DNA from 4 places in the Teredinibacter franksiae genome. Region 4 is predicted to be linked to each of the others. Evidence: predicted binding sites of a transcription regulator. Region 4 holds the regulator's gene; each other region holds the start of a gene.
What was found. Region 4 encodes sigma-54, which starts transcription at its own class of promoters, with help from an activator protein. Its sites were predicted from a motif close to TGGCACANNNNTTGCNNT; they were not measured.
Positions count from the first base shown of each region.

Region 1: the regulator sigma-54 is predicted to act here: its motif matches at 1,704-1,721, upstream of flhA (flagellar biosynthesis protein FlhA).
Region 2: the regulator sigma-54 is predicted to act here: its motif matches at 2,266-2,283, upstream of H5336_RS17515 (phosphoribulokinase).
Region 3: the regulator sigma-54 is predicted to act here: its motif matches at 2,415-2,432, upstream of H5336_RS14190 (WecB/TagA/CpsF family glycosyltransferase).

Region 1 is NZ_JACJUV010000001.1:714,895-722,197, forward strand. Features, by position in the region: gene flhA (flagellar biosynthesis protein FlhA) at 1-1,634, opposite strand, end outside; gene H5336_RS02825 (transglutaminase-like domain-containing protein) at 1,979-3,169, shown strand; gene H5336_RS02830 (DUF3360 family protein) at 3,577-5,070, opposite strand; gene H5336_RS02835 (LysR family transcriptional regulator) at 5,261-6,148, shown strand; gene flhB (flagellar biosynthesis protein FlhB) at 6,247-7,303, opposite strand, start outside.
Region 2 is NZ_JACJUV010000001.1:4,159,633-4,166,935, reverse strand. Features, by position in the region: gene H5336_RS17535 (L-lactate permease) at 1-28, opposite strand, end outside; gene H5336_RS17530 (2-hydroxyacid dehydrogenase) at 238-1,233, shown strand; gene rpsU (30S ribosomal protein S21) at 1,424-1,639, shown strand; gene H5336_RS17520 (GatB/YqeY domain-containing protein) at 1,719-2,168, shown strand; gene H5336_RS17515 (phosphoribulokinase) at 2,393-3,304, shown strand; gene H5336_RS17510 (HAD-IIB family hydrolase) at 3,301-4,131, shown strand; gene H5336_RS17505 (glycosyltransferase family protein) at 4,152-5,375, shown strand; gene H5336_RS17500 (alpha-amylase family glycosyl hydrolase) at 5,393-7,132, shown strand; gene H5336_RS17495 (SMP-30/gluconolactonase/LRE family protein) at 7,137-7,303, opposite strand, start outside.
Region 3 is NZ_JACJUV010000001.1:3,334,911-3,342,213, reverse strand. Features, by position in the region: gene H5336_RS14200 (sigma-54-dependent transcriptional regulator) at 1-1,305, opposite strand, end outside; gene H5336_RS14195 (glycosyltransferase family protein) at 1,424-2,137, shown strand; gene H5336_RS14190 (WecB/TagA/CpsF family glycosyltransferase) at 2,514-3,701, shown strand; gene H5336_RS14185 (sugar transferase) at 3,763-4,437, shown strand; gene H5336_RS14180 (hypothetical protein) at 4,445-4,858, opposite strand; gene H5336_RS14175 (polysaccharide biosynthesis/export family protein) at 5,122-6,384, shown strand; gene H5336_RS14170 (GumC family protein) at 6,396-7,303, shown strand, end outside.
Region 4 is NZ_JACJUV010000001.1:3,442,618-3,449,920, reverse strand. Features, by position in the region: gene lptA (lipopolysaccharide transport periplasmic protein LptA) at 1-539, shown strand, start outside; gene lptB (LPS export ABC transporter ATP-binding protein) at 579-1,304, shown strand; gene H5336_RS14700 (RNA polymerase factor sigma-54) at 1,449-2,987, shown strand; gene H5336_RS14695 (PTS sugar transporter subunit IIA) at 3,191-3,643, shown strand; gene rapZ (RNase adapter RapZ) at 3,746-4,618, shown strand; gene H5336_RS14685 (HPr family phosphocarrier protein) at 4,660-4,929, shown strand; gene mgtE (magnesium transporter) at 5,034-6,398, shown strand; gene yjgA (ribosome biogenesis factor YjgA) at 6,446-6,961, shown strand; gene H5336_RS14670 (fatty acid cis/trans isomerase) at 7,131-7,303, shown strand, end outside.

The DNA of each region.
Region 1 (7,303 bases), 2.7 Mb from region 4:
TCGTGACCGATCAGCTCGTGCGTGTGGTTTTGAATAATCTGGTTTAAGTGGGTGGCCGCTACCGTACTGGCATCGACCACCGTGTAGCCTAGGGTTTGGGCTTTGTCTTTTTGGTTTTCATCAACCCACACGGCATCTAAACCAAAAGCCGGGTCTTTCGTATGAGTGCCCTCCAGCTTGCCAAAAACCTGACCGGGGTTTATGGCCAACGAACGATCGGGATACACCTCGCCCTCACCCACGGCAACACCCATTAGATTAATACGGTAGGCGCTAGGCATTAGATCGAGATTGTCGCGAATATGGACAGCAGGAATCAGAAAACCCAGGTCTTGAGACAGCTTTTTACGTACACCTTTGATGCGCCCAAGTAACTCGCCATTTTGATTTTTATCCACTAATGGAATTAGCCGATAACCTACTTCTAAGCCAATAATATCCACTGGCGTCACGTCATCCCAGCTGACCTCCGCAGGCTCTGCGGGAGGCGTGCCGTCCGGCGAGGGTAGACCTTGCTGTGTAATTGAGGGAGGAATATCGCCCCGCGAGGGAATGGGCCCAGGCGAACCCCGTTGAAACCCCCCCACCTCCACAACCTCAGCCTGCTGTTGCTTAAAATGAATGAAGTAAGCAATTAAACCGCAAACCGCCGCGAGACTTATAAACGACAGGTGGGGCATTCCGGGAATGGAGCCCATAATAAACAGGATGACGGCCGCTACTGCCATCGCTTTGGGCGATGCGAACATTTGCGATAACACCTGACGATTCATATCCTCAGAGCTGTTCACCCGCGTTACCATAATCGCAGTAGCCGTAGACAGTAACAGCGAAGGGATTTGTGCCACTAGGCCATCACCAATGGTAAGCAGTACATATTTTTGTAGCGCATCTTGAAATTCCAACGCGTGCTGCGTCATACCAACAATTAGGCCACCAATAATGTTGATGATGAGAATAAGAATTCCGGCTACCGCATCGCCACGTACAAATTTACTGGCACCGTCCATTGCACCGTAGAAATCGGCCTCTGAAGCCACATCCGTGCGCCGGGTACGGGCTTCCTCCTGATCGATTACGCCCGCATTTAAATCAGCATCTATCGCCATTTGCTTACCGGGCATTGCGTCGAGCGTAAATCGCGCACTTACTTCAGAAACCCGACCAGCACCTTTGGTTACCACCACAAAGTTAATAATGATAAGAATAATGAATACGACTAAACCAACCGCATAGTTACCGCCAATGACCACTTCACCAAAGGATTGGATAACTTTCCCGGCGGCATCACCACCTTCATGCCCCTTCAGCAGCACCACGCGCGTGGACGCCACATTAAGCGCCAAACGCATAAGGGTAGACACCAACAAAATGGTCGGAAAAACAGCAAAGTCTAATGGACGCAGGCTATACACCCCAACCAATAGCACCACAATAGAAAGCGCAATATTAAACGAGAAGAAAACATCTAACAGGAAAGCTGGCAACGGAAGGGTCATCATGCCCAGCAGCATCAACAAAAGAATGGGGACGGACAAATTGCCTCGACCCGCACCACGTATGCCGTCCACCATTCCCTGGCCCGTTACACTTCCGGGGAGAGACTTCAAATGCGAGAAAAAAGGTTCAGCCATTAACCAGTACTACCGCTGTTGTAAGGAGGAAGTGACAATAAAATGTCGCCATCGTGTTTCCTTACTGTCATGGCAAGAAGCGTTCCTCTTTTAAAGCATCATATGGAATAACACCGGCTTAGCTATACCAAAAGCGTGTCAAAAGACCACGGCATTTTCGCAACCTTCACCTGCTCTGGTGTTAGAATGAATAAAAGCCCTAGCTTGCCCCTTGCTTTACCTAAGGTTAAGAGGTTGGTTTTACAAAAGTATCAAGTAAACCGCCGGCTCGTGGTAATAGGAATCAATCGCGTACAGCTCGGAGCATACAGCGTTTATTCACACACATACTCAAGAGGTGAGATATGAATATGGCCAGTTACCTGTATATGGGGGTAATGCTGTCAATTTCTGTCCTCAGCCTGCCCTCTTCAGCCGCACCAATAGAAACGCCAGAAAGCTCCGTGGAGGGATCGGCTCTAGAAACTGTGGGTGTTTTTACTCCCGCCCGCACAACCTTAGATTTATCACTGGTTCCAACCGTTGACGATACCGAGCTACTGAGTATTAACGACGAAGTTAAATCCATTTTGGATCGTGTTATCGCGCCTTTGCATACAAAGCGAGAAAAAGCGGTAGAACTACAACGACTGCTTTTTCAACCCATGTTTTTAGGTATCACCTACGATATCAACGAAACTAAAACAGCACAGCAAACCTTCGACAGTGGCACGGGCAATTGTTTGTCCCATGCTAGCCTGTATCTGGCGGCAGCCCGTCACCTCGGTCTTAGAGCACATTTTCAGTCTGTGGAAGTACCCCGTGAGTGGCTAAATCGCGATGATTTTTATCTAGTACCGGGACACGTCAATGTCGCCGTACTTATACCAGGTAATACCATTACCGTTGAATTCACCAATGCGTATTCTGCCCGCAAAACGCAATTACTGAAAAGCCAGCCATTAACAGATAAACAAGCGCTGGCCGAGTACTACAACAATATCGGCATGCAATACATGGAAGAACGTGAGTACCTTAAAGCTATCGCGTACATGCGCAAGGCTACAGAGACTTACAAAAAAACCTCTTCTGCCTGGTCAAACCTTGGTGTTACCTACAAAATAAATGGGCACTTGGATCTTGCCGAAATCGCCTACGAAAAGGCATTGAAATACGACAAGCGTAATCTATCGGTTATTAACAACATCTATATTCTTTATATACAAACCAATAATATAGAGAAAGCCAATAAGCTGGCAAAACGCGTAGCGCGCTACAGCAAGAAAAACCCCTACTACCTAAGCAAGCTTGCTCAAACCGATATTGCACTGGGTAATTATGACCGCGCCATTATTTCATTAAAAAAAGCTATTCGTATAAAACAGAGCGAACCAAAATTCTATTTAAGCTTGGCCTACGCTTACCACCAGTCGGGTCGATTTGAAAAAAGCATTGACGCTGTTATAAAAGCTCAGGCATATGCCGCCAGCAAAAATGATTTAAATCGATATCAGGCAAAACTGGAGTATCTTAAACGCTATCACGCGGGGCTGTGAAAGATGCTGATTCATCATCAGCATCTCTCGAAGAACCCTTCTAGCCCCTACGCCCTAGTGAGATTTCAAGCTTACAGCTAGGGCACACACTATCGTTTATCCTAACGAGTTCATCACAGCACCCGCAAGGCTTTAACGCCAATGCTTTTCGGTAAGCGATGACTCCTTGAGCCTCTCGTATTACGCCAGTAGGCATCCCAAAAAAATTTCCCAACATCGGCACTGGATCGAGGCTAGGATAACGTTTCAAAAAAACCACGACAATTGTCGCTACAGAAGATGATATTAATAATGCATATTCCATAATAATCTCCTTTTCTAACACTGAGGGGAACGCAAACTTCAGCTAATCAAAAATCTACGCGGTATAAATACTATTGTCCTGCAAATCACATTAGCGGTACCCATTACTTAAGTAGTGCAGGAATACCGGGCAGCATACCCACAACAGCCATGGACAGAGTGCAAATTAAAAACGCACTAAGCGGGATTACTAGACGATCCTGAAAACTCAAACGAGCTTTGCGCTTATGATCACCAATAAGACCGTTATTATCTAACAGCATCGTCAACGACCATCCGAACACAGGGTTAACAACGGCCGATGCAAGAATACAAATACCCGCTGTCTCGGCTCCTAGGGTGTTTTTTACCATTTGAATACCCGCTTCCAACAACGGCATAAATACTCCTACGAGTAACGCAATGCACATGACCGGCTTCCAAACAGTGATATCCATTGGATACCCCGACAACGCCAATAAAATACATAAAACACCGGTAATAATTGCTCCCGCAGGTATGGGCCGTTTGGCTATTGCAGTGGGAATCATGTAAGTTCCCCACGACGATGTAACGTTCCCGCCACCAATAACCGACGCGACCGCTTGCCGAAAGGAACAGGACGTCATGGTATCGTCCACATCCATCAGTACATTTTTGGCCTCTTTGGGATAATTTAATTCCTGAAAAACACGATGACCAAGAAAATCCGGCGACCACATTGCGACCGCTAAAATTGCAAAAGGGGTGACCGCAATAAAATGCCCGACATTGGGCAGCCCCAATTTCCAGCCGGTGTTTTCACCCCACCAATAAAACGGATCTAAACTTGGCATACCGGGTGCAGTGGTAAACTCAAATGATGCCCCGAGTAGAATCGAAATTACCAGTGCCAGCGCGGAGCACAAAGGTATGGACAACCACCGCTTTCCAATTTTGGCCAGCCATGCATATACGACGGTGGTTACGATGAGTACAACAAAAAATACAGCTCCAACACCTTGGTCAAGCGCCCATTGTTTGAATTGCCCAAGCTGTGAAACAACACCCATAGCACCGAGATAAATCAATAACCCACCTGATACACCGCTGGAACTCAAATTAACCAGACGCGAACCACCGCGACTAATACTCAACAGCAAGCCAAATACGGCGATCATAATTCCCAGTGCCAGCGGGTGACCTCCGGAAGCGGCAATAACACCAATAAGCGGTATCATTGGGCCATGGTTACCGGCGAGGTTAGCTCGAGGATTAAAAAACCCAGAAGTTAGAATCACAAACAAAAAAGCCGATACCAGTAATTCAAGGCGTACATTTTCAATGACGAATGCCTGATCTAGACCAAACGCACGCGCATAAGCTGACATCACCGCCGAAAACATCACCGTAATACCAATGGTGCCAGCAATCGCAGGCACAAAATCCTCCCACTCAAAACTAAAATCTCGCCCAGGAAGGTTAAGCTTCCACCGCCTTGGGTTCATGATTACCAGTTCGTGATCGAGGTACTCTGCTCGCGTACGAAAACTGGCTTTAGGTTTTCGTCTTCGCTGATACTCCGAAACCTGAGGCTCATCATCAAATCCATCTGAAGGTCCAATTACCACTTCAGCCATAAAATTTCTCTCCAGACTAACGTCCATTAATGATATAAAAACCGAGCTCTAAGCAATATAATTGACTAAAAGTGAATGCAACCAAGAAAGATAACTAATTCTTTAAACCACCTGTTACCTCATCTAAGATACGGGTATAAATAAATAACACAAACTCGAATTCTCTATTGTTGATATCAGGAAACTTGATGTGAAATTTAGCCTAAGGCAAATGCAAATATTTCAACTCGTCGCCGAACACCGAAGCGTGTCTGTTGCCGCAAAAGAACTACACATGTCTCAATCTGCCGCCAGCATGTCGTTGGCTCAACTGGAATCTATGCTCGGCCATCCATTATTTATCCGACAGGGAAGACGCATGGAGTTAACCAGCTGGGGACAGTGGCTTCGCCCACGCGTACATGAATTGGTAGCCAGTTGTTATGCGATTGATATGGGTATGAGCACTATGGAGGTGATTTGCGGCAGGCTAAACCTTGGCGCGAGCCAAACACCCGCAGAACACTTAGTACCCGCCTTGATCAGTGAGATGGATAATAGTTTCCCACGACTGAATTTAACCCTACAGGTTGAAAACACAGAGCACGTAATTTCAGGACTCTTAGATTACCACTACGATTTAGGTATTATTGAAGGTCATTGCGATGACGATCGAATCGAGAGGGCGGTATGGTGCCAAGATGAACTGGTGATTTTTGCCAGCGCCAACCACCCTTACTCCCAGCAAGCCGAAACGCGTTTGGCTCAACTCGAAATGGCGCAATGGATACTACGAGAGCAAGGCGCCGGCACCCGTGAAATTTTCGACTCTTGCATACATGAGCATATTGCACAGCTACGAGTGCACAGAGAATACGAGTATGTGAACGTAATGCTTGCGATGGTATCCGAGAGCCACTACTTGAGCTGCCTCAGCTATCGTTCAGTAAAACCGTTAGTGGAGAGCCAACAGGTTACAATACTGAATGTGCCGGAGTTGTCCATGAAGCGTGATTTCACCTTTATTTGGCGCAAAAACGAAGATGAAAACCCCAACCGAACCGCTATTCTCAATACCGCGCGGAAAATATCAGAATAAGCCCTTCCCCGCCTAATTCTGCACTATCAATTAATTTGATAGCCGCTATCGCTAAATAAGAGGGCGTGAGTGGAATGATCTCCTAGAGAGCTCAAACGTTAATAATTACTCATATCCTTGGGTATATCGAGGCGCCGAGGGTATTGTGGCCTTTCTCCCTGGCCGTGTCGGAATTCACGTAGCTGGAACACATACGCCAAAACCTGCGCAATGGCCACGTACAGACCAGCAGGAATTTCATCGTCAAGCTCAGTAGTGTGGTATATGGCGCGAGCCAGTACTGGCGCTTCCACAAATTCTATTTTGTGTTCCCGCGCAACTTCCCGAATTTTTATAGCGATATGGTCTATTCCTTTGGCCACCAATATGGGCGTTGCCATTGAATCGGGGTCGTACTTTAACGCAACAGAGAAATGGGTTGGGTTGGTTATTACCACGTCGGCTTCTGGAACCTCTGACATCATTCGCGCCTGCGCCATTTGCTGCTGCATTTGACGTATTTTACTTTTGACCTCGGGCTTGCCTTCGGTATCCTTCATCTCGTCTTTCACGTCTTGGCGAGACATCTTCATTTTTTTGGAGTGATCAAATATCTGGAAGGGAATATCTATCAGGGCTATAAGAATAGTCGCTGAAGATAGGAATACCGCGGCCCATAAGCTTAACGTGACTGAATGCACTATGCCCTGCTCAACGGGCTCATCCGCCAGCCCCAACAAGGAATCCTGCATCACTTTCAACAGTATAAATGCTGCCGCCACTACAACACCCACCTTGCCAATTGATTTAACGAGCTCCACTAGCGATTTGAGCGAGAACATTCGAGCAAGACCCTTGAGAGGGTCCATTCTGTTCAATTTAGGCGCTAATGACTTACTACTGAATAACCACCCCCCCAGCGCAACAGGCCCAGCAATGGCAGCCACCAATACGACGGCGAAAAAAGGCAGAAGCCCCATCAGCGCCTCCATAAATGAATAGCCTAGGTGTTTCAGCATTTGTTGGTCGTCAAATAGAACTTCTCGATCCAATTGAAAATTAAAACGTATGATCGATTTAATTTTTTCTGCGAGAAGAGCACCAAAAACAACAATACCCATTGTGCCGCCCAAGAGTACCGCCGTGGTAGTCAACTCCTTCGAGCGGGGAACCTGG
Region 2 (7,303 bases), 720 kb from region 4:
GAAAATAGGCGAAAAAAAGCTGGGCCATAAAACAACAGGTCTCAAGTCTGAGGGCACCACTTATTTCAGCGGTGCTCCGTGTAATTGGAGTAACAAAACGGCGCATAGCCTAAACCATCAGGCACAAAATATCTGCACAAAATCGGTGGTGCCCATTGCGCCCGCTCAACTAAGGTATACTTGCCGCCCCAAAGCGACCACCCACAGAACCGTTACTACTCGCACAGAGGTTTATTCATGAAAGTTGCCGTGTTCAGCTCCAAGTCTTATGACGAAGAACACCTTACCAAAGCCAATGCAAACGCCGAACTGGAGCTAACTTTCTTTGTGCCACAGCTCACCGCGCAAACAGTGGCGCTCTCCAATGGATTCGATATTGTCTGTTGTTTTGTCAACGATGTGATCGACAATACCGTAGCCAAAGCGCTAAAAGAAAATGGTGTTCAGCTAGTAGCTATGCGCTGTGCCGGGTTTAATAACGTCGACCTTGATGCCTGTGAAAAGCACGACCTACCCGTGGCGCGCGTTCCAGAATACTCCCCCAATGCCGTCGCCGAGCATGCCGTCGCCCTCATTTTGGACCTTAACCGCAACATTCATCGCGCCTTTTCACGCGTACGTGAAAACGACTACTCACTGAGTGGGCTAATGGGTTTCGACCTATTCGGCAAAACAGTCGCCTGTGTCGGTGGTGGCCGCATTGGCCAGTCCTTTATCCGCATAATGAAAGGCTTTGGCTGCCGTGTACTTTGCTACGACCCCATGCCTTCCGATGCATTAAAAGAGACCGGCGCAGAGCTGGTGCCACTGGAACAGGTATGGGCTGAATCCGACATCATTTCCCTACATTGTCCTCTGGTGCGCTCCACTTACCACATTATTAACAGCAACTCTCTTAGCCAAATGAAGCCAGGTGTAATGCTCATTAATACCAGCCGCGGCGGCCTAATCGACACCCCAGCGATTATCACAGCACTTAAGAGCGCTAGAGTGGGCTACCTTGGGCTGGATGTGTATGAAGAGGAGGCTAACCTATTCTTCGAGGACTATTCCGACCAAGTTCTGCAAGATGATATTTTTGCCCGCCTTACCACCTTTAAAAATGTTGTTATCACCGGCCACCAGGCCTTTTTCACCCACGAAGCACTGCAAGCTATTGCCGAGGTTACCCTGGCAAACATCCATCACTACAATAAAGGCGAGCTGGATAAAATGTGCTTGGTAAAAGCCTGAAGTAACCATGCTTTCGAATTCACACGAGTCAGCACAGCCAAAATTCAAAATAGTTCCGAAAAGTCCCTCGTTTCCAGCAAATTACCCCTTGCAGGCCTAGGGCGAACTGTATAGAATTTCGCACCCTTAAACGGAGTGCGTCTGGGCATGTTGACGCACACTAGAAACCGAACAATACAAAGGTAGGTATATGCCTTCAGTAAAGCTGAAAGAAAACGAACCATTTGACTTTGCTCTGCGCCGCTTCAAGCGCTCATGCGAAAAAGCCGGTGTACTAGCTGAGGTTCGCCGTCGCGAGTTCTACGAGAAGCCAACGTCTGTACGCAAGCGCAAAGCAGCTGCTGCTGTTAAGCGTCATGCAAAGAAGGTTCAACGCGAAAATCGTAAATTCCAGCGTATGTACTAACGATTAATGCCGGCACTATACCGGCATTTGACCGAGCTCCCAGCCTAACTCGAGCGGGAGCCATCTGCGGAAAGTAATTGTGGCCAGCGAAATTAAAAACCGTATTGCTCAAGCCGTAAAAGATGCTATGCGTGCCAAGGATAAACAACGCCTTGGCGTGTTGCGTATGGTTATGGCGGAATTCAAACGCATTGAAGTTGATGAGCGCGTCGAGCTCGATGATGCTCGGGTACTTGCTGTGCTCGACAAAATGGTCAAGCAACGCCGCGACTCCCTTAGCCAGTACCTTGAGGCAAATCGCCAGGAACTGGCCGATGTGGAATCAGCCGAAATTGCGGTTATCCAGGAATACTTGCCCGCAGGCCTGACAGAAGTTGAAATTACCGAATTGCTTAAAAGCGCCATTGCCGAAACGGGTGCCGAGTCTATGCGTGACATGGGCAAAGTTATGGCAATTGTAAAACCTCAGGTGCAAGGTCGCGCCGATATGGGTGCCGTCAGTAAGCTGGTGAAAGCCCTTTTAGGCTAACGGACACCCTCCTCACCACATTTCCGACATTTCACCTCCCCCTCTACCTTATTGCGTACAGTTGCAAGCAGCTCATTTACCGTGCGGTTTCCAAAACTGGTGCGTTATTTGCTCCTCCTATATTAAATTCAGACCGTTTTTACTCACAACCTGGTTTTATGCACCATTTGGGTGATTAATACCTGCTCAACAGCGTGCGTAGCAAAACATAAGGCCCAAAACTGGTGCATAATTACATACACGAAGCCATCACCCAGCACGGATTGCCAGCCCATTTCGAGGCGACAGTTAAACAATGGTACCTTCCATTGGCGGAAAAAATTGCACAACGTCAGAGCGCGAATACAAAGACGCTGGTACTCGGTATTCAAGGCTCTCAGGGCAGTGGTAAAAGCACTCTAGCAGACTTTTTACGCCTGCTCTTGGCCCATGAATACAAGCTCAACTGTGCGATTCTGTCCATCGACGATTTCTACCTTACCCGCGCAGAACGCCACGCCCTATCAGAGAGCACTCACCCACTACTCATGACGCGAGGCGTCCCCGGCACCCACGATGTCGCCTTAGCAATTTCCACTATTCAGCAACTATGTGCCTTGGGCAAAAATGAATGCTGCACGCCCGTGCGCTTCAATAAGGCCATTGACGACCGAGAAGCAGAAGCGCAGTGGCCAAGTGTTATTGGGCCAATCGATATTGTTATTCTAGAGGGGTGGTGCGTTGGCTTATCGGCGCAAGCTGACCATGAGCTCAACACACCGACCAATGTATTAGAGCAAACCGAAGATAAAAATGGGCAATGGCGCCGCTTCGTCAATGGGCAGCTCAGCGGGCATTATAGCGCGCTATTCGAATTACTCGATTGCCTGGCGGTACTTAAAGCACCATCCTTCAATAGTGTGTTCCAATGGCGCTTACTGCAGGAACAAAAGCTTGAGCAACACTGTCTACAGCTGCCTGCGGCACAACGAGCACACAGTAAAATACTAAACCCGAGTGAAATTGAGCGATTTATTTCCCACTATCAGCGCCTCACAGAGCATGGCTTACGCACACTACCAACAACAGCCGACTGGTTGCTGCCACTTGGAGATGACCACCAAATACTTAACCTAACAAGTAAAGCAAACCGATGAACGACCGACTAATGCAACCCCACTTTCTCGTTTCAACCGATTTGGACGGCACCCTGCTAGACCATTACAGCTACGATTGGCAGGCAGCTGCACCGTCATTGGCGCGACTGGCGAAATTGGGCATCCCCGTGGTTATTAATACCAGCAAAACCTTTGAAGAGGTAGTGTCATTACAGAGTTCGATGTTATTGACAGCCCCCTTTATCGTTGAAAACGGTTCCGCACTTTTTCTGCCAACATCTCAATTTGAACAAGCGCCCGATGGCTGTGAGAGTAACAATGGTTTTTGGCGATTATTATTCGGTTGCGAACGGCAAGCCGTTACTACTGCCCTCAGTAAAATACGACAGGACCAGCATTGGCAGTTTGAAGGCTTTAGCGATATGAACGTTGCCCGGGTTATTGAACTAACCGGACTCACCGAAAGCGACGCACAGCAGGCATTGAACCGTCGCTTCTCCGAGCCTCTGGTATGGCACGACAGCGATGCCAACTTTGTCGATTTCGTTAAGCAGCTTGAAGCCCTTCAATTTCGTGTTATTAAAGGCGGTCGATTTGTACATGTATTGGGCCAAACAGACAAAGGAAAAGCCATTGACCGCTGTAGACGATACCTGCAACATTTTTATAGCACTGAACTCAATCTCATTGCCCTAGGGGACAGCCCAAACGATATCGACATGCTTAATATTGCCGATATTGCCGTGCTCATTAATTCCCCCACACACGATTACCCCGCACTCCCTAACGCCGTCGGCGAGGTATACCAAACCCAAGGCTTAGGTCCTGTAGGCTGGCACGAAGCAATAACTAAATTTATTCCATAATACTCATTCAAGGAATTCCCATGGCTGATTTCTACCAAAACGGCATTATCACTACGCTGCATAACCTTAAACAAAGACCTCTTGAGGCTATGGAAGAAGAACTGCGCAGCTTCGCCAAAGCACGCCCCATGAGCTTGGTACTGCCCTCTTTATTTTCAGAACTGGAGGGCGAAGCCCTGCCCAACATTGTTAATGAACTCAGCAAAGTAAATTACCTTGATGAAATCGTCATAGGCCTAGACCAAGCCGACGAGGCACAATACCGCCACGCTCTGAAGTTTTTTAAACCACTTAATCAAAACTTTAAAGTGTTATGGAATGACGGACCGCGACTACGCGCCGTCGACAAAAGACTCCAAGAAGAGGGACTATCTCCACTAGAGCCAGGTAAAGGCCGCAACGTATGGTATTGTCTAGGCTACGTACTGTCGGGCGGTAATGTAGAGTCTATTGCACTCCACGATTGCGACATAGTGACCTACGACCGCAGCATGCTCGCACGCTTAATTTACCCTGTTGCTAACCCCGCGTTTAATTACGAATTTTGTAAAGGCTATTACGCTCGTGTTGCCGAAGGCAAAATTCATGGGCGCGTCAGCCGCTTACTCGTAACGCCACTCATTCGCGCATTAAAGAAAACCCTCGGCCACCACGATTACCTCGATTACATCGATAGCTTTCGTTACCCGCTTGCCGGTGAATTTTCGTTTCGTGCCGATGTTATCAGTGATATTCGCATCCCTAGCGACTGGGGCCTGGAAATTGGTGTGTTATCCGAAGTGCATCGAAACTTTGCCAACAACCGCTTGTGCCAGGCCGATATTGCCGATGTATATGATCACAAACATCAAGAGCTTTCTCCAGAAGATGCCGCGCGCGGCCTCTCTAAAATGTCTATAGACATCTCCAAAGCACTGTTCCGCAAGCTTGCGACAAACGGCGTGGTCTTTACTTCCGAAACATTCCGTTCCATTAAGGCCACCTACTTTCGTATTGCTCTGGATTTTATCGAAACCTATGATAACGACGCACGTATGAACGGCCTAAAATTAGACATCCACTCCGAAGAACAGGCTGTCGAAATGTTTGCAAAAAACATTCTCGCCGCCGGGCACAATTTTTTAGACAACCCAATGGAAAAACCCTTTATGCCCTGCTGGAATCGGGTGATTAGCGCCATCCCGGGTGTACTGGACGACATTAATCAAGCCGTTAAAGACGATATGGAAGAGTTTGGACAATAATCCCTTTGGCAATTGTTATGAATCAGTCACTACAGAAAGAACTTAAATTTTTGGTTGAGTCTCACTTGTCGCTAATCTACGAAGGCGACAACATCAAGCCACTAGCCAGCCGCCTGCTACACATTATGAAGCTGGAGGAGAACTGTCTTAAACCTGGAATCCACGAAAACTCTTGGAACGAAAAAGACATTATTATGATCACCTACGGTGATTCGATAAAGTCGGAAAAAGAAGAGCCTCTTCAGACGCTCAACACCTTCTGTAATGAAAGGCTTAAAGATGTCATTAACGGTATTCATATACTACCGTTCTTTCCCTACAGTTCTGACGATGGTTTTTCTGTTATTGATTATACTCAGGTAAATGACGCTCTTGGGGACTGGTCTCATATCGAAAACATGGGCGGCGAGTACAATTTAATGGCCGACCTAGTGGTTAACCACTGTTCCAGCCGTAGCCGTTGGTTCGACAATTACAAACAGCGGAAAAGCCCTGGCGTAGATTATTTTATTGAAGCCGACCCCAATACCGATTTAAGTAACGTTGTTCGCCCGCGCACATCCCCGCTGCTGCGCGAGGTGGAAGATCTACAGGGCATACGCCATGTTTGGTGTACTTTTAGCCATGATCAAGTCGATTTGAATTTCGCCAACCCCGATGTACTCTGCGAGATGGTAAAAATCATAAAGCTGTATCTGGATCGCGGCATAAGAACCTTTCGCCTAGACGCAGTGGCGTTTCTATGGAAAGAGTTAGGCACTACCTGTATTAACCACGTAAAAACCCACGAATTTGTACGTCTGTTTCGTACACTGATCGAACACCATTCACCAAATGCCATCATCATCACCGAAACAAATATACCCAACCATGAAAACCTATCTTACTTTGGCAATGCCAATGAAGCCCACGCCGTCTATAACTTCTCACTGCCCCCCCTCCTTATTCACGCATTAGTGACAGGTAATAGTAGCCACCTCAAACGCTGGCAAATGACCATGCCCCCAGCCCAAATGGGTACATTCTATTTAAATTTTATCGCCTCCCACGACGGCATTGGACTACGCCCGGCAGAAGGCTTACTAAGCGAGAATGAAATTGATGAAATGGTTAATACTATGCAAAATTTCGGTGCACGGGTTTCTTGGCGTGCAACGGAAGGCGGTCGAGCAAAACCCTATGAAATTAATGTCACGCTGTTTGACGCGCTTCAGGGCACCGTTAAAGGGCCAGACAAATGGCAGGTTGAACGTTTCCTCTGCGCACACGCCATTATGCTTTCTTTAGAAGGCATACCCGCAATTTATGTACACAGCATGCTCGCCACCAACAATTATTCAGAGGGTGTAGAGCTCACTAACCACAACCGTACCATTAACCGGTACAAATGGAATCACGAAGAACTCTGCTCAAAGTTGGACGACGGCTATAGTCACCACTCAAAAGTATTTGCCGGTATGAAGGCACTATTAAAAATACGCATCCAGCAACCGGCATTTCACCCGAATGCCACACAATTCACCCTTCACCTAGGCGATCAGCTATTTGGTTTTTGGCGGCAAAGCCCAAGGCGAGATCAGAGCATTTTTTGCATTCATAACATTAGCGATGAAGAAATCACTATACCGCTGTCGTCAATTAACTTAATTAGCTTGGATAAATGGGTGGACCTGATCAGCGATAAGTCCTTTGAGGACCTACATCAGGACCTGGTATTGCCACCCTATGGCTTTGTCTGGTTAAGTAACCGTACTTAAGGACTCAACGCACAAATCGATGCTCGATCATGCCCGGCACATCCACGCGTACTTTAAACAGCGAACCGGAATCCGGGTACTGCTCTAGCTCGTCTTCTGGGCGGTTGCCTACGGTGGTGATATAAAGGGTTTTCAAATCGTCATCACCAAAAGCTACCATAGTCGGGCATT
Region 3 (7,303 bases), 110 kb from region 4:
TGGGGTCAAAGGCAATACTGGGGACATAGCGCTTATCGGGTTGGCCCTAGGTGCCTGTAAATCATCAACTTCGGTCAACCGTTCTCGCACCTCACTGCTTAGCTGTAACGCCTCCGCTAGGTCCGAGCTGGTGATTAGCGGCCCAGGGCTCATGACCACAGCAGAATGCAGGCAGTTTTCAAGCTGACGAACATTGCCCGGCCAATCATAGCGCAGTACCAGACGCTCGGCATCCTGGCTTAACCCAGCAAGCTCTTTATTTTCACGCTCGGCATACAACCCTAAGAAATAGTTGGCTAACAGCGTTGAGTCACCCTCCCTTTCAGCCAAAGGCGCCAGATGAAGCGCTACTACATTCAACCGGTAGTATAAGTCTTCGCGTAACAAGCCTTTCTCAATGGCTTCATGCGGATTACGGTTGGTAGCACACACGAACCGAATATCAACTTGTTCCAAACGTGAAGCGCCAATTTTCTGGAAACTACCGGTTTGAATAAACCGCAGTAATTTAGCTTGTAAGGCTATATCCATCTCACCTAATTCATCGAGAAACAAGGTGCCACCGTGCGCTTGACTCGCAGCACCATCGCGATTGGATACCGCCCCCGAAAAAGCACCCTTCACATGCCCGAATATCTCAGACTCCATTAGATCCGCTGGGATAGCCGCGCAATTAAGCGCAATAAAAGGGCCGTTAGCACGCGGGCTCATCTGATGGACGGCCGCTGCCGCTAACTCCTTCCCGGTGCCACTCGGGCCAGTGATAAATACAGACGCCCTACTGGGCGCGGCACGCTCTATCTGACTGTATAGCGCCTGCATCGGGGTCGACCGACCAATAAACTGACAAAAGCTTTCTTTATGATCGCGCGTAAATCGCTCAACGGTGTGGCGAAGCAAAGCCCTCTCTACCATCATTTGCTGTGCCGCTATCGCCTGACTTAGCGTCACTAACAGCTGATTATCTTCCCAGGGCTTATGCACAAAACCCCAAATTCGGCCCTCGTTAATAGCCGCCATTATCAGATCGTCGTCGGAATAGCCCGATAAAACGAGGCGCATAGATTCCGGATACATGCGCGCCACTTCCGCTAGGAAGGTAGCGCCATCCATCTCCGGCATACGCATATCCGACACAATGACATCAAAGGGTTTCTGCTCCAGCAGCTCCAACCCTTTTGCTCCACTGTCGACAAACACACACTCCGCATGCATTGGCTGCGTGGTGCGGCGCAAACTTTTGAGAATAGCGGTTTCATCATCCACAAATAATATGCGGGCCAAAACGGATGATTCATTCGTCATTCAATACGGCTCCCAATTATTTTGGCACCATAAGTGCAGGTTCCATACGGTAAGCCACACAGCTCAGCTGGCAGCCCTTTTAAATATTAGCTCAACGAATAGAAATATAGAGGTTTTCATGCCCAAGGTCCTAATCTTCACCCTGGCCGCCCGCGGATATCACTGGCTGTATCGAGATAATCTCGAAAGTCAGCGTGAGTATGCACAAAGACACGGGTACACCTACAGTGTAGTTGACCGCCCGCAGCTGACCACCCTTGGGTTAGATGTCGCTTGGCTAAAAATTCATTTAATTAAAAAAGCCCTTTCAATGGACTTTGACTGGGTATTTTTTATTGATGCCGATGCCAAAATCCAATCTAACTGCCCTCCCATAATCGATTTGCAACAGCAAGAAAAATCAATTTATGTCGCCAACGGCTATAGTGGTCGAATCAACTCAGGCGTACTCATAATTAAAAACGATGTCGCCAGCCGTAATTTTTTCAATACCGTTTTATCTCATCGTGACCATAGCCTACCCCCGGAAGACGATGTGGGCTGGGGTGAAAACGGACACATCATTCATTTTGCCAAAGCCAACGCGAGTATCGCCATTCTCAGCAAACACTGGAATAACAATTCCGACGCAAACCTCAATGATTATATCCGTCATTACAGCGCAGGCCCCCTGCGAAAACTGTACAAACCACGAGCAGCCGATTTCATTCGACACAAGGCGCTCAACTACTTTCTCGCGGTGCTTACGCGAACACACAAGCTTTTTAACTCCACAGAAAAAATCGACAACAAACAACTGCACAATATTTGCCATAGCGTTAATTTTATGTAGCCCGATCAGTAGAACGCCAACTACTTCTCGCCAACAGTTTTTCAACTTTCGTTACCTTGCAAACCTCCTGCACACGCCTCCGACCTAAATATTTCCTAATAATTTAACCAACCTCTATTAGCAAATTTCAATTTATTAAAAAATATATACTTTTCTCACATACCGGCTCACATACCGGTTTGCAAATTGATTTGCAATCTGCAAATCGCCAACAACAAAAAACCAGAAATATCCATTTTACTTATTAAAAACAATGATTTAAAAAACTTATTTAGGATGGCACGGCTACTGCAATAGACCCTTTACAAATCAAAACGAGGGTAGCGCCATGCACCAATTAAGCAGACCAGCCAGACGAAGAATAAACAGTTTTGAAATGTTTGAAGCATGCGTAGCCTGTTCGATCATCATAATTGTTTCACCCATATTTGTGATTAACGGCATACTCGCCGCTATCAATGGATCCCCCTACCTCAGGCAGTCCATTATTCAGGATGCCGTGGGTCGACAAATTGTTTTTTTACAGTGGCCGTATGGCATTCTCAAAAACACCCTACTTTTATTGAATGTTATTCGCGGCGATATCAGCTTATGCGGCGTAAGCCTTAAACATGCCTGCCACGATGATGCACTAGCGCCATTAACATCACTAAAGCCTGGTTTATTCAGCCTGCACGGTCAACGCCAGCTAATTGGTAATATTGAAATGACTCATGGTGAAACGATCCGCTTTCACGAGAGCCACAACAGCTTCCATTTTAATTTATCCATTATGGCTAAAACATTGCTTTGCCATGCGATCTACCAAGGTAACGCTTTACCCACACCATCAACGTTCAACCTGTTTGGCATAAAAATCCATAACGCCACAGCCAAGAGTGCTGTAGACACTATTCTTTCTGCGCCGAAAGAAACTTGCCGATCAGTATTTTTCGTTAACGTAAATTCAGTAAATATAGCCGTAAGGAATAATGCCTTTACTTCAGCATTGAACAATGCCGACATGGTATTGGCAGACGGATCCGGTGTTCGCTTGGGTGCCCGCCGAATGGGTGTAAAACTGCGTGAAAATGTAAATGGTACGGATCTTTTACCCCATATTTGTAAAGGCGCTTCAAAAAGAAAACTGTCGATATTCATGCTCGGATCAGCACCTGGAGTAGCCGAAAAAGCCGCAAAAAATCTTCAACAACAGTGGCCCCAGCTAGATATCGCCGGTATTCATCACGGGTATTTCGACAAAAATCATTCTGATGAAGTCATCGACATGATAAATGCCTCCGGTGCCGATATTTGCCTAGTGGCAATGGGCTCCCCCGTTCAGGAGCAGTGGGTGGAAAGTCATCAACATCAACTCAACATCCGAACCATTATCGCGGTGGGCGGATTGTTCGATTTCTACTCTGGCAATATTCGCAGAGCACCACCGTGGATGCGCGAGATAGGTATGGAATGGATTTTTCGCCTACTGATGGAACCACGAGCAAAGTTTAACCGCTACGTAATGGGCAACCCCCTTTACCTACTGCGTTTGGCTTTTTATAACCGCCCAACTAGCCACTAGCAAGATCAACAACCCCATATTTTTTAGACTTAAGTCGAAAGCCTTTATTGGAGTTACAGCCATGTTAAATTATCAGCCATCTGCGTTCTCAAAATTTATTTCTTCATTCTCTCAGCACCCTTGGTTTGCCCCCGGTCAGCCCGGTTTATCTCCAAGTATTCAGCGTACTGCCGCCGCCGCAGGGCTTGTTGTGCTTTCCCCCATATTACTGCTCGTGTGCTTGGCGATACGTTTGGAAAGTAAAGGTTCGGCAATTTTCTGCCAACAAAGAGTGGGTAAAAATGGTGAGGAATTTAAGTTATATAAATTTCGCTCTATGTATGGTGCAGATCATCCCAGTCATATCGAAGTACAGAATAAGCAGAGTGATCGTGAGGGTGTGTGCAAAAAACATTTTAGCGATCCCCGTGTTACTCCCATTGGTCAAATTATTCGCAAACTGTCCATAGACGAACTACCGCAATTATTGAATGTAGTGAAAGGTGAGATGGCCTTGGTTGGTCCTCGTCCCGCACTGCCACAGGAAGTTGCGGTATACGATTATAAAGCTCGACGGCGATTGCAGGTAACGCCGGGCTTGACCGGTTTATGGCAGGTATCTGGCCGGGCCGACACTACATTCGAACAGCAGATTGATCTGGACCTCCGTTACGTAACCAGTAAAAGCCTTTTACTGGATATTAATATTTTGTTGAAAACCTTGCCCGCGGTGATAAGTGGTCGCGGTGCGTACTAAGAGTACCCTAAAGATCCTTAAAAAAATCAAACAGGTGTTGATCTGGGAACAGATCAACACCTAAAATACTTTTTATACCATATACAATTATTAACAATATCGGCACGGCCGCCGCCAGCATAAAGTACGCAAATACAAAAGTGCTGAGCCCCTGCATGTGCACCATCCTTTTTTGTTCCTTTGCTCGGGTGTCCAACCTGCGGTCTTTGCCCATCAAAATAACAAAATAGAGTTTTAGAAAATACAGCGGTAACACTCCTCGAATATCGATGGCATGCTGACGAAAAGGCGCATTTGCACTAACCGCCGTGCGAATTGCGCGCAACTGAACAAGATTTAAAGTTTTAGTAACCTCAGGGTCAATAGCGCTCATAACATGGTGCGTATAGACGTCTATATTTCGCTTACTATTACGGGTCATGGTGATCTCTCATCTAAAAAATGCAGGCTTCTGTGAATGCGCCACACCAACAGTGCAACGTCATTTTCGCCGCCAACACTAAAAAAGCCACTACACATCAGCCTCTCACGTTTTTGCAAAGTGCAAATTGCGCAATTTAGCTATTTGCAGATTACGAATATGCATCTTCAAATTTTCGCTCGACATACATTTTACTATGTAAATCAATAACTTAAGATATGGCACGACCCATGCAATATTAAAGAAAATGTTGCGAGGTCACTATGCTATCTTCATCTATTCTAAAGTCAGTCTTCTTGGTTAGCTGCCTGTTTACCACCGCGTGTACGCAGCACCACGCCTTAAGATCCCCCGTAGATGCCGATGGTGAATTTTATGGCCAGTCGGGCGATAGCGGTCACCATGTTGCCCATGACGGAAGTCAACGCCACGTGTTCGCCTCTAACCTGAATTGCGAAGATTCAGGCGATAACTATAGAACAGCACATTTTCGAGCAGACCACGCGTTAGATCCGTCTCAGAAATCCAAATTCGCCACGCCTCCCAGCTATGCTTTTAATCGTGGTATACCCCTCAGCCCCGGGGACATGCTGGAAGTACAAATCGAAAACGGTGAGGGCTTTAATAACGAATATGTTTTAAACCCCGATGGCTCCCTGCATATACCCCTGCTTTTACCCATTGCCTCCGCCGGCCTTACCGTTCAACAGCTCGCTGAAAAAATTGAGATGGCACTGGTTCGCGCAGAAATTTTTCGGCCCACTGCAGCCCGAGCCAGCGTTCGAGTAAAACACTGGGCACCGGTGAACATTGGTGTGAGCGGTGCGGTATTTAACCCTGGCCGAGTCACCATTAACGAGAATAGCCAAGAAAGCATTGTCAGTGAACGCCTCAGCGCTATTGGCGATTTTGCCGCTAAGCGTTCGATTGTAGAAGCTATTCGTGCGGCTTCCGGTATTCGTCCGGATGCCAAACTAGATCAAGTGATCTTGTTACGCCGTGGCTGGCAGGTTGAGCTGGACCTCTCCGGTGTTATGCAGGGCAAACCCGTGCAAGACGTAGCGCTAGTAGACGGCGATCAAATCATTGTGCCCACCACCGGTTGCTTTCAATCCAGTCTCGCACGCCCCTCGCAGGTTACACCACGTGGCTTTCGCGTATTTATGTCTAACTTAACCCAACCCGCGAACGATAATTCAGGCGCAGCGATTGGTCGCTACAGCAGTAACTTGCCCTACGGCTCAACCCTTCTTCAAGCCGCCGTTTCTGCAAACTGCGTGGGCGGCACCCAGTTTGTTAACGCGCCACGTAAAATAGTGCTCTCCAGTAAAAACCCCATCACCGATCAAATGCAGGTCATTGAACGTTCGGTCGAATCTCTTCTGCGATTTCCTCACCGCGAGGACATTAATCCTCATCTGATGCCCAATGACGCCATCGCCTGTTATGACTCGGACGCTTCAAACCTACGGGATATTGCCCGCAGTGTCAGCGAGATCATCTCCCCGATCCTACTGATGTTTTAGAGGGCTAAACGATGAATACGCTTCCCGTACTAGCAACACACCAAGGCCGATTTAGCCGCCGCTTTCGTCAATACAAATACCTATGGGTATCCCTGCTTGCGACCCTCATCGTGGCTGGGCTAGTGGTCGCCTATCTCAGTAAATCCCCCGTTTACGCAAGCGCCTTAAGTGTGGTTCTGCCCGGGTCTGGCAGTTCCAGTAACTTTGCTATCGACGACGTTGGATCAGCCTCACAGTCTACCCGCACGCCATTTTCAAGTATCGCCTTCAACCCGCTGGTGAACTATAAAGAGATTTTCAAAAGCCGGGGCGTAATACAAAGTGCAGCCGCACGCTTGGGGGTTCACCCCACAGCATTAACACCACCTCGTATCGAGCTGCGCGAGCGTACTTCCATTATTTACATCCACGCCGATGGTGGCTCCGCTGAATCGGCACAGCGATATGCCTGGGCTTTATTTGACTCTTTTCAGGAGGAACTCGAACGCCTGCGTCAGGATGAAATGTTGCGAAGAGACAACAGTATTTCCTCGGTAATGGAGCAATACCGCTTGCGGCTTATGCAAACCCGACAGGCCATCGTTGATTTTCAACAACGTTCACTGCTGGTCTCTGGCGAACAAGTTACACAACTCATGCACACGCTTACCAATATCAATGAGCGGCGTATATCTGTTCAATCTAGCGTCCGCAACGCCCATGATTTTGTTCGCCAGCTAGGGATTGATTTAGGGGTATCCCCCGCTCTGGCTGGGCAAGCGTTTCGCCTGCAAAGTGATCCCGAATTCCGAGGCTACCTGAAAGAACTGGACACCAGCGCCATGAAAGTAGCCGAGTATTCCAGCCTATGGGGCAGTAAACACCCCAAGGTGGTGGCACAAAACCTACGCTACGATACAGCACAGCAATCGCTGAAGTT
Region 4 (7,303 bases):
GTCATTTTGCGCTCGCACTGTTTTGCGTTTTGGCCCTTGTCAGTTTTGCTTTCACCTCGGCGGCTGTTCACGCACTCCCCGACGATCGTTTTCAAGACCTGAGCATTCAAGCCGACAGCGCAGAGCTCGACGACCAGTCTGGCACCACTACTTACGCCGGCAAGGTTATCGTTGAGCAGGGCAGCCTGAAGATTACCGCCGAAAAAGTTGTCATTTTTGGTAGCAACGACACCTATTCAAAAGTTGTCGCCACCGGCAAACCCGCCCGCCTTAGCCAAGTGCCCAATATGGGTGACAACCCGGTTACCGCGCAGGCTAACCGACTTGAATACCGCATCACCGACGAAACCCTGTTTCTGATTGATAATGCTGCGTTCAAGCAAGAAGGCACCAGCCTCAGCGGTAATCGAATTGAATACGACGTAAAAAAAGCCGTCGTTAAAGCTGGCGGAGAAGCCACCGCCTCCGGTGACGATCGCCGAGTAAAAATGATTATCCCGCCTAAAGCGCTCTCGTCAGAAAACGAAACTGAAGAATAGAGCCCAAAACAAACAAAACAAAGGACAACCAACTGCACCATGCCTACCCTAAGCGCCCAGCATCTGGCGAAAAGTTATAAAGGCCGAAAAGTTGTTATAGACGTATCCATCACCGTAGAAGATGGTCAAATCGTCGGCCTTTTGGGCCCGAACGGCGCCGGAAAAACCACCTGCTTTTACATGATTGCAGGCATCGTAAAAGCTGACAGAGGTGCAATATCAATAGCCGATAAAGATGTCACCCAAATGTCCATGCACGAGCGCGCTCGAGAAGGTCTTGGCTATCTACCTCAAGAGGCCTCGGTATTCCGCAAGCTGACAGTGGCCGACAACATTATGGCTATTCTAGAAACCCGTTCAGAGCTTAACCGCAAACAGCGTATTGCCGCCATGGAGCAATTACTTAACGAATTCCACATTCAACACATTCGTGACAGCCTGGGCATGGCGCTTTCTGGCGGTGAACGCAGGCGCGTTGAAATCGCCAGAGCCCTAGCCACAGAACCACAGTTCATCCTGCTTGACGAACCTTTTGCCGGCGTAGACCCCATCTCTGTCAGCGACATTAAGCAAATTGTTCAACACCTAAAAGGGCGCGGCATTGGCGTACTCATTACCGATCATAATGTACGAGAAACACTGGATATCTGTGAGAAGGCGTATATCGTTTCTGAGGGCCACATTATTGCCGAAGGTGCAGCAGCGGAAGTACTCAACAACCAGAAAGTACGAGAAGTGTACCTAGGTAAACATTTCACCCTATAATCCCCGAGATTTCCTTGACAACCCCCTTAAAATGGTCTTCAAACCGGCATATTCCTTGCTTTTAAAAACCATTGCGCGTCTCGAATACGAAGACTAAACTACGACTTGTAACCCTTTACTCACTACACGTTCGCAGTTCATCCTATGAAGCAATCTCTCCAGCTAAAACTGGGACAACAACTTACGATGACACCACAGTTGCAACAGGCCATTCGCCTACTGCAACTTTCGACGCTGGACCTGCAAGTCGAAATTCAAGAGGCGCTGGACTCCAATCCAATGCTCGAAACGTCGGACGATATAGAAGAGGCGCCAGCGACAAACGACGCGAACGAACAAGCACCGCCGGCAACAGACAACCAAAACACCTCGCAGGACACCGAAGCAGCTAATACCACGGCGAGCGCCGATGACACCAGCAGCGCGGAGGAATTTGCCGACAAGCCTGACGGTGACTGGAATGAAGACAGCATTCCAACAGACCTCGCGGTAGACACCAGCTGGGACGACATTTACGAACCTACGCCATCAGGTTCCGGCCTAGCTAAACCCGACAGCGAAGATTACGATTTTGAGTCCCGCCGGGGCACGTCCGAAACCTTGCAGGATCACCTGCACTGGCAACTCAACCTCACCCCCATGTCGGACCTCGACCGAGAAATTGCCGAAACCCTCATCGATGCCGTGCAGCCCAACGGTATTCTCGGGCAACCGCTTGAAGAGCTGTTCACCAGCCTGATGACACAGTATGAAGAACTCGAAGAAGATGAGATTCTCGCCGTACTTCATCGCGTGCAGCAGTTCGATCCTCCGGGCGTACTCAGCCAAGATATCCGCGAGTGCCTGCTTATCCAGCTGAACCAGCTAGGCGTTGAAGGCCCCGATATCAGCCATGCACGCGCACTGGTAAAAGACTACCTGAACCTGCTCGCAAGCCGCGACTTTAAGCAACTTATGCGCAAGCTTCGGCTCAAAGAGCCCGAACTGCAAGCGGCCATTAGTATCATCCAAGGGCTAAATCCACGCCCCGGAGAATCCATTGGCAGCGACGATACCGAATATGTAGTACCCGATGTATTTGTCAGCAAGGTCAATAATCGTTGGGTTGTGCAGCTTAACCCCGACATCGCCCCCAAGCTTCGCATTAACTCCGGCTATGCATCGATGGTAAAGCGTGCGGACTCCAGTGCCGACAACACTTTCCTGCGCGACAACCTACAGGAAGCTCGCTGGTTCTTAAAGAGCCTGCAAAGCCGTAACGAAACCCTGCTAAAAGTCTCCACCTGCATTGTCGAAAAACAACAGGGCTTTCTCGACTACGGCCCAGAAGCCATGAAGCCCATGGTGCTGCACGATGTTGCCGAAATAGTGGAAATGCACGAATCCACCATTTCTCGGGTAACCACACAAAAATACATGCACACCCCCCAGGGTATTTTCGAGCTGAAATACTTCTTTTCAAGTCATGTTGCCACCGATACCGGCGGAGAGTGTTCATCTACAGCCATTCGCGCCATCATTAAAAAATTGGTGGCCGCAGAGAATGCACGCAAACCCCTAAGCGACTCAAAAATCACAGGGCTACTGGGCGAGCAGGGAATCAAGGTGGCCCGACGCACAATTGCCAAGTACCGTGAATCGCTACACATACCACCTTCCAACGAACGAAAGCGGCTGGTGTAAAGCCATTTACCACACCTTGAATAAGTGATTAAATTTTTATTTACTCTTTTTTTGATTTCCCCAGCTCCCAACTCTTGGAAGATCACGGATTATTGGTAGAATGCGCGCCAATTCGATGAGTTGCTCAACAAAGCAATCGCTTTGCACAAAAGACTTAAACCTCATCTAATATTAATACGGACATCACCGGCAATCGAATCACCATGCAGATTTCGTCACTCCTTTCCGAAGATCGCTGCAAAGCCGCCACAAGCGACAGCAGCAAAAAACGCCTGCTAGAAAATCTCGCTGGCATTTTTGCCCACGCCATTGAAGGTACCAACGAGACAGCGCTTTTTCAGAGCCTCGTTTCAAGGGAACGCTTGGGTTCAACCGGTATCGGCCAGGGTATTGCTATACCCCACTGCCGATTTGCCACCGGGGGTGAAACCCTATGCGCCTGTATTACCCTCGAGCAGCCCATCGACTTCGACGCCGTAGACGGTGAGCCCGTGGACCTAGTATTTGCCATGCTGGTGCCCGAGAACGCTGAAGACGCCCACCTGCAAACCCTCTCGAGCCTTGCCGAAAACCTGCAAGACCCAAGCTACGCAAAGCGCCTGAGGGCCTGTCACAACAATCAAGAATTGTTTCGTATCGCTTCTGGTGTAAACTAAAAACTGAGCCCAAGCCTATGGCTCAGCCCGTCGGGTCTAAGCGCTCCGAAGAGCGCACCAGTATTACACTTACCCAGCGAACAACTTTCCCGGAAGAATTTTATGCGCCTGCTTATCATCAGTGGAAGATCTGGATCCGGTAAAACGTCGGCCCTACACCTGCTTGAAGACGAAGGCTACACCTGTATCGACAACCTACCGGTTAACTTGTTACCGGCCCTTATCGAGCAAATAGCCGCCGCACCCAACGCCGATAGCCAGCGCTTTGCCATCGGCATTGACGCACGCAATATCTATAGCGACCTCGGCAAGCTCGGCGAACTTATTGCCAGCGCCCCTATCGACCGCAAACAGTACCAGATCGTATTTCTCGATAGCTCGCGTGAAATGCTGCTTAAACGCTTTTCCGAAACACGGCGTCGCCACCCTCTTTCCGACGAGTTTATTGGCCTTAACGAAGCTATCGAGAAAGAGAAAGCTATACTTCAACCCATGGCCGCAGCGGCAGACTTTACCATTGACACCTCTCACCTCAGCCTGCACGAACTGCGCAGTTCCATCAAACATCTGGTGGTAGGTAAAAACGGTAAAGGCGTAGCACTCATGTTTAAATCCTTCGGTTATAAATACGGTGTGCCCGTAGATGTTGACTTTATCTTCGATGTTCGCTGCCTGCCCAACCCCTTCTGGAGCACCCAACTGCGCGACCACACTGGGCTTGAACCTCAGGTTATTGAGTTTCTCGGCGGCCAGCAGGAGGTCGAAGAGATGTTTGCCGACATTCTTGGTTTTATTAAAAAATGGATTCCAAAGTTCGAAAGCAATAACCGCAGCTATCTCAGTATTGGCATCGGTTGTACCGGCGGCTGGCACCGCTCCGTGTATATGTGCGAACGCCTCGCAGAAGCATTAAAGGACGACTATAAAAACGTACAAACCAGGCACCGCCAACTGGAAAATAAACCAGGGCACTAGCGGCTTGCGCCGAGATCAGCGAAGAGAATAAAAACACTGCCATGCAGGAACAACACATCCAAATCATAAACAAGCTTGGCCTGCACGCACGAGCGGCAACAAAATTGGCAAATGTCGCCATGCGCTTCTCCTCTCGCATACACGTGATAGCCAAAGGAAAAACGACCGATGCCAAAAGTATAATGTCGCTAATGCTACTTGCCGCCTCAAAAGGTACCGACATAACCTTGCGTACCGAAGGCACAGACGAAGCGGCTGCAATGGACGCCTTAACAACCCTAATCCACAACCGTTTCGACGAGGCGGAATAAACACCAAACTAATTGCAAGATTAGCTCTAAGAAGATTTCCGGAAGCCGTTGAAAAGGCTACAATTTCCACATTCCAAATTTAGCCACTGCAACCGGACCACCACATGCCGCAAGCTGCCGAACAAGCCGATTATCAGCCGCATGCTCACCTGAGCAAAATGCAGGCAATGCTCGACAGCGGTACCTTTCGCCAAGTAAGGCAAATGCTGAATGGCCTACGGCCGGTTGAAATTGCACATTTAATAGAATCCTCCCCTCCCCCCTCTCGCACCCTACTGTGGGATCTGGTAGACAAAGAAGTCTCCGGTGAGGTACTCGAAGAGCTCGGGGACGATGTCAAAATACTCTTCCTCGAAGGCATGGGCACCGAAGAGCTGGTAGAAATTACCGAAGGCTTAGAAACCGACGATGCTGTTGACATTCTGCAACAGCTGCCCGAGCAGGTTATCCAAGAAGTATTGGAAGCCATGTCCGATCAGGACAGAGCGCGCGTTGAGGAAGTTATTGCCTACGACGAAGAAACCGCCGGGGGCCTAACCAATACCGATACCATCACCGTGCGTCCGCGCTTCACCCTAGACGTGGTGCTGCGTTACCTACGTCGCCACCCCGAGCTACCTCCGTCCACCGACAGCTTAATTGTCGTTAACCGTAAAGACGATTATTTGGGTGTACTGCCGCTAAGCAAACTACTCACCACGGACCCTAGCGTTACCGTGCGCGAAGTAATGGTCACCGACACCAACGCCATCCCCGCCAGCATGGCCGACAAAGATGTAGCCAAATTGTTCGAGCAGCACGACTGGGTATCGGCACCCGTGGTAAACGACCAGGGTAAGCTGCTCGGCCGAATCACCATCGATGATGTGGTAGACGTTATTCGTGAAGAAGCCGATCACTCGTTAATGAGCATGGCAGGCCTCGACGAAGACGAAGACACCTTTTCCACCGCTCGCCGCTCAATTCCCCGTCGCGCTACTTGGCTGGGCATCAACCTGCTCACTGCCATTCTGGCCTCCAGCGTCATCAGCCTGTTCGATGCCACTATCGAAAAACTGGTTGCCCTTGCCATACTTATGCCCATTGTCGCCAGCATGGGCGGCGTTGCCGGCTCACAAACCCTTACGGTGGTTATTCGCGGTATGGCCCTGGGGCACATTGGCTCGAGCAACCTCGGCTGGCTGCTATCCCGAGAAGTGCGCGTAGGCCTATTCAACGGGCTGCTATGGGCGATTGTAATGGCGGGCATCGCCGCCTGGTGGTTTAACGATGTTAACATCGCCATGATCCTCGGCGCCGCCATGGTGATTAACCTGCTAACGGCCGCAGTGGCCGGTGCGCTGTTACCGGTTGCGCTTAAGTCTATGAAAATCGATCCGGCACTGGCCGGAGGGGTTACCCTCACCACCATTACCGACGTGGTGGGCTTCTTTTCTTTTCTGGGATTAGCCGCCTTTTTTTACGGATAACCCCATAACCTCCAGCAACACAACAGAGCCCCCAGAGATACAGTAAAATGCAAGACCAACACGAAGATGACTGGCCAGAAGAAGACGACCAAAAAAGTAAAACCAGGCTTAAACAGGAAATGCATGCACTTCAGCAACTGGGCGAAAAAATCACCGAGCTTCCGCCCGCGCAACAAGCCAAAATCCCCATGGACGAAAAGCTGCGCAATGCTATAGAAGAAGCACCCAGAATTTCCGAAAAAAGTGGCCGCAAACGCCATATGCAGTTTATCGGTAAGCTAATGCGTAAAGCCGACGGTGAAGCCATTACAGCGGCTTATGAAGCCTTAATGGAAAAAACCCACCAATCAGTACGCCAACACCACCAGATGGAACAATGGCGAGATCGACTACTAAAAGATGGCAAAGCGCTTGCGGAATTTATCGACCAATTTCCACAATGTGAGCGCCAACAACTACGCCAGCTTATTCGCAGCGCGCAGAAGGAACAATCCCAAAACAAGCCGCCCGCTAGCGCGCGTAAATTGTTTAAGTTTATTCGGGAATGTTTTGAGACAGAGTAATACCGGCCTTACTTAAACCAAAGTACTTAAATCAAAGCACTTTGGGTCCGGTGTCTACGGAATTTCCCGTTAAACAACCACCATTAAACACAGTGACAATTACCATAATTACCTTACCACCTCACTTCAAAAATTTACCCAATTTATGCTAAGAATGGCAGGACCTGTTATGACACCCGCATTAAAACGACTACTGATCTCATCTTTATTCCTTTTAATTGTTGGCTGTACCTCACTCACGGTCTCCAAGTTCACACAACAATTCGGTGAAGCCACACCTAAATCCCGAGCGGTAGAACAACTACCCGAGAATGGCATTGATTATTGGACCGAGGTAAAACC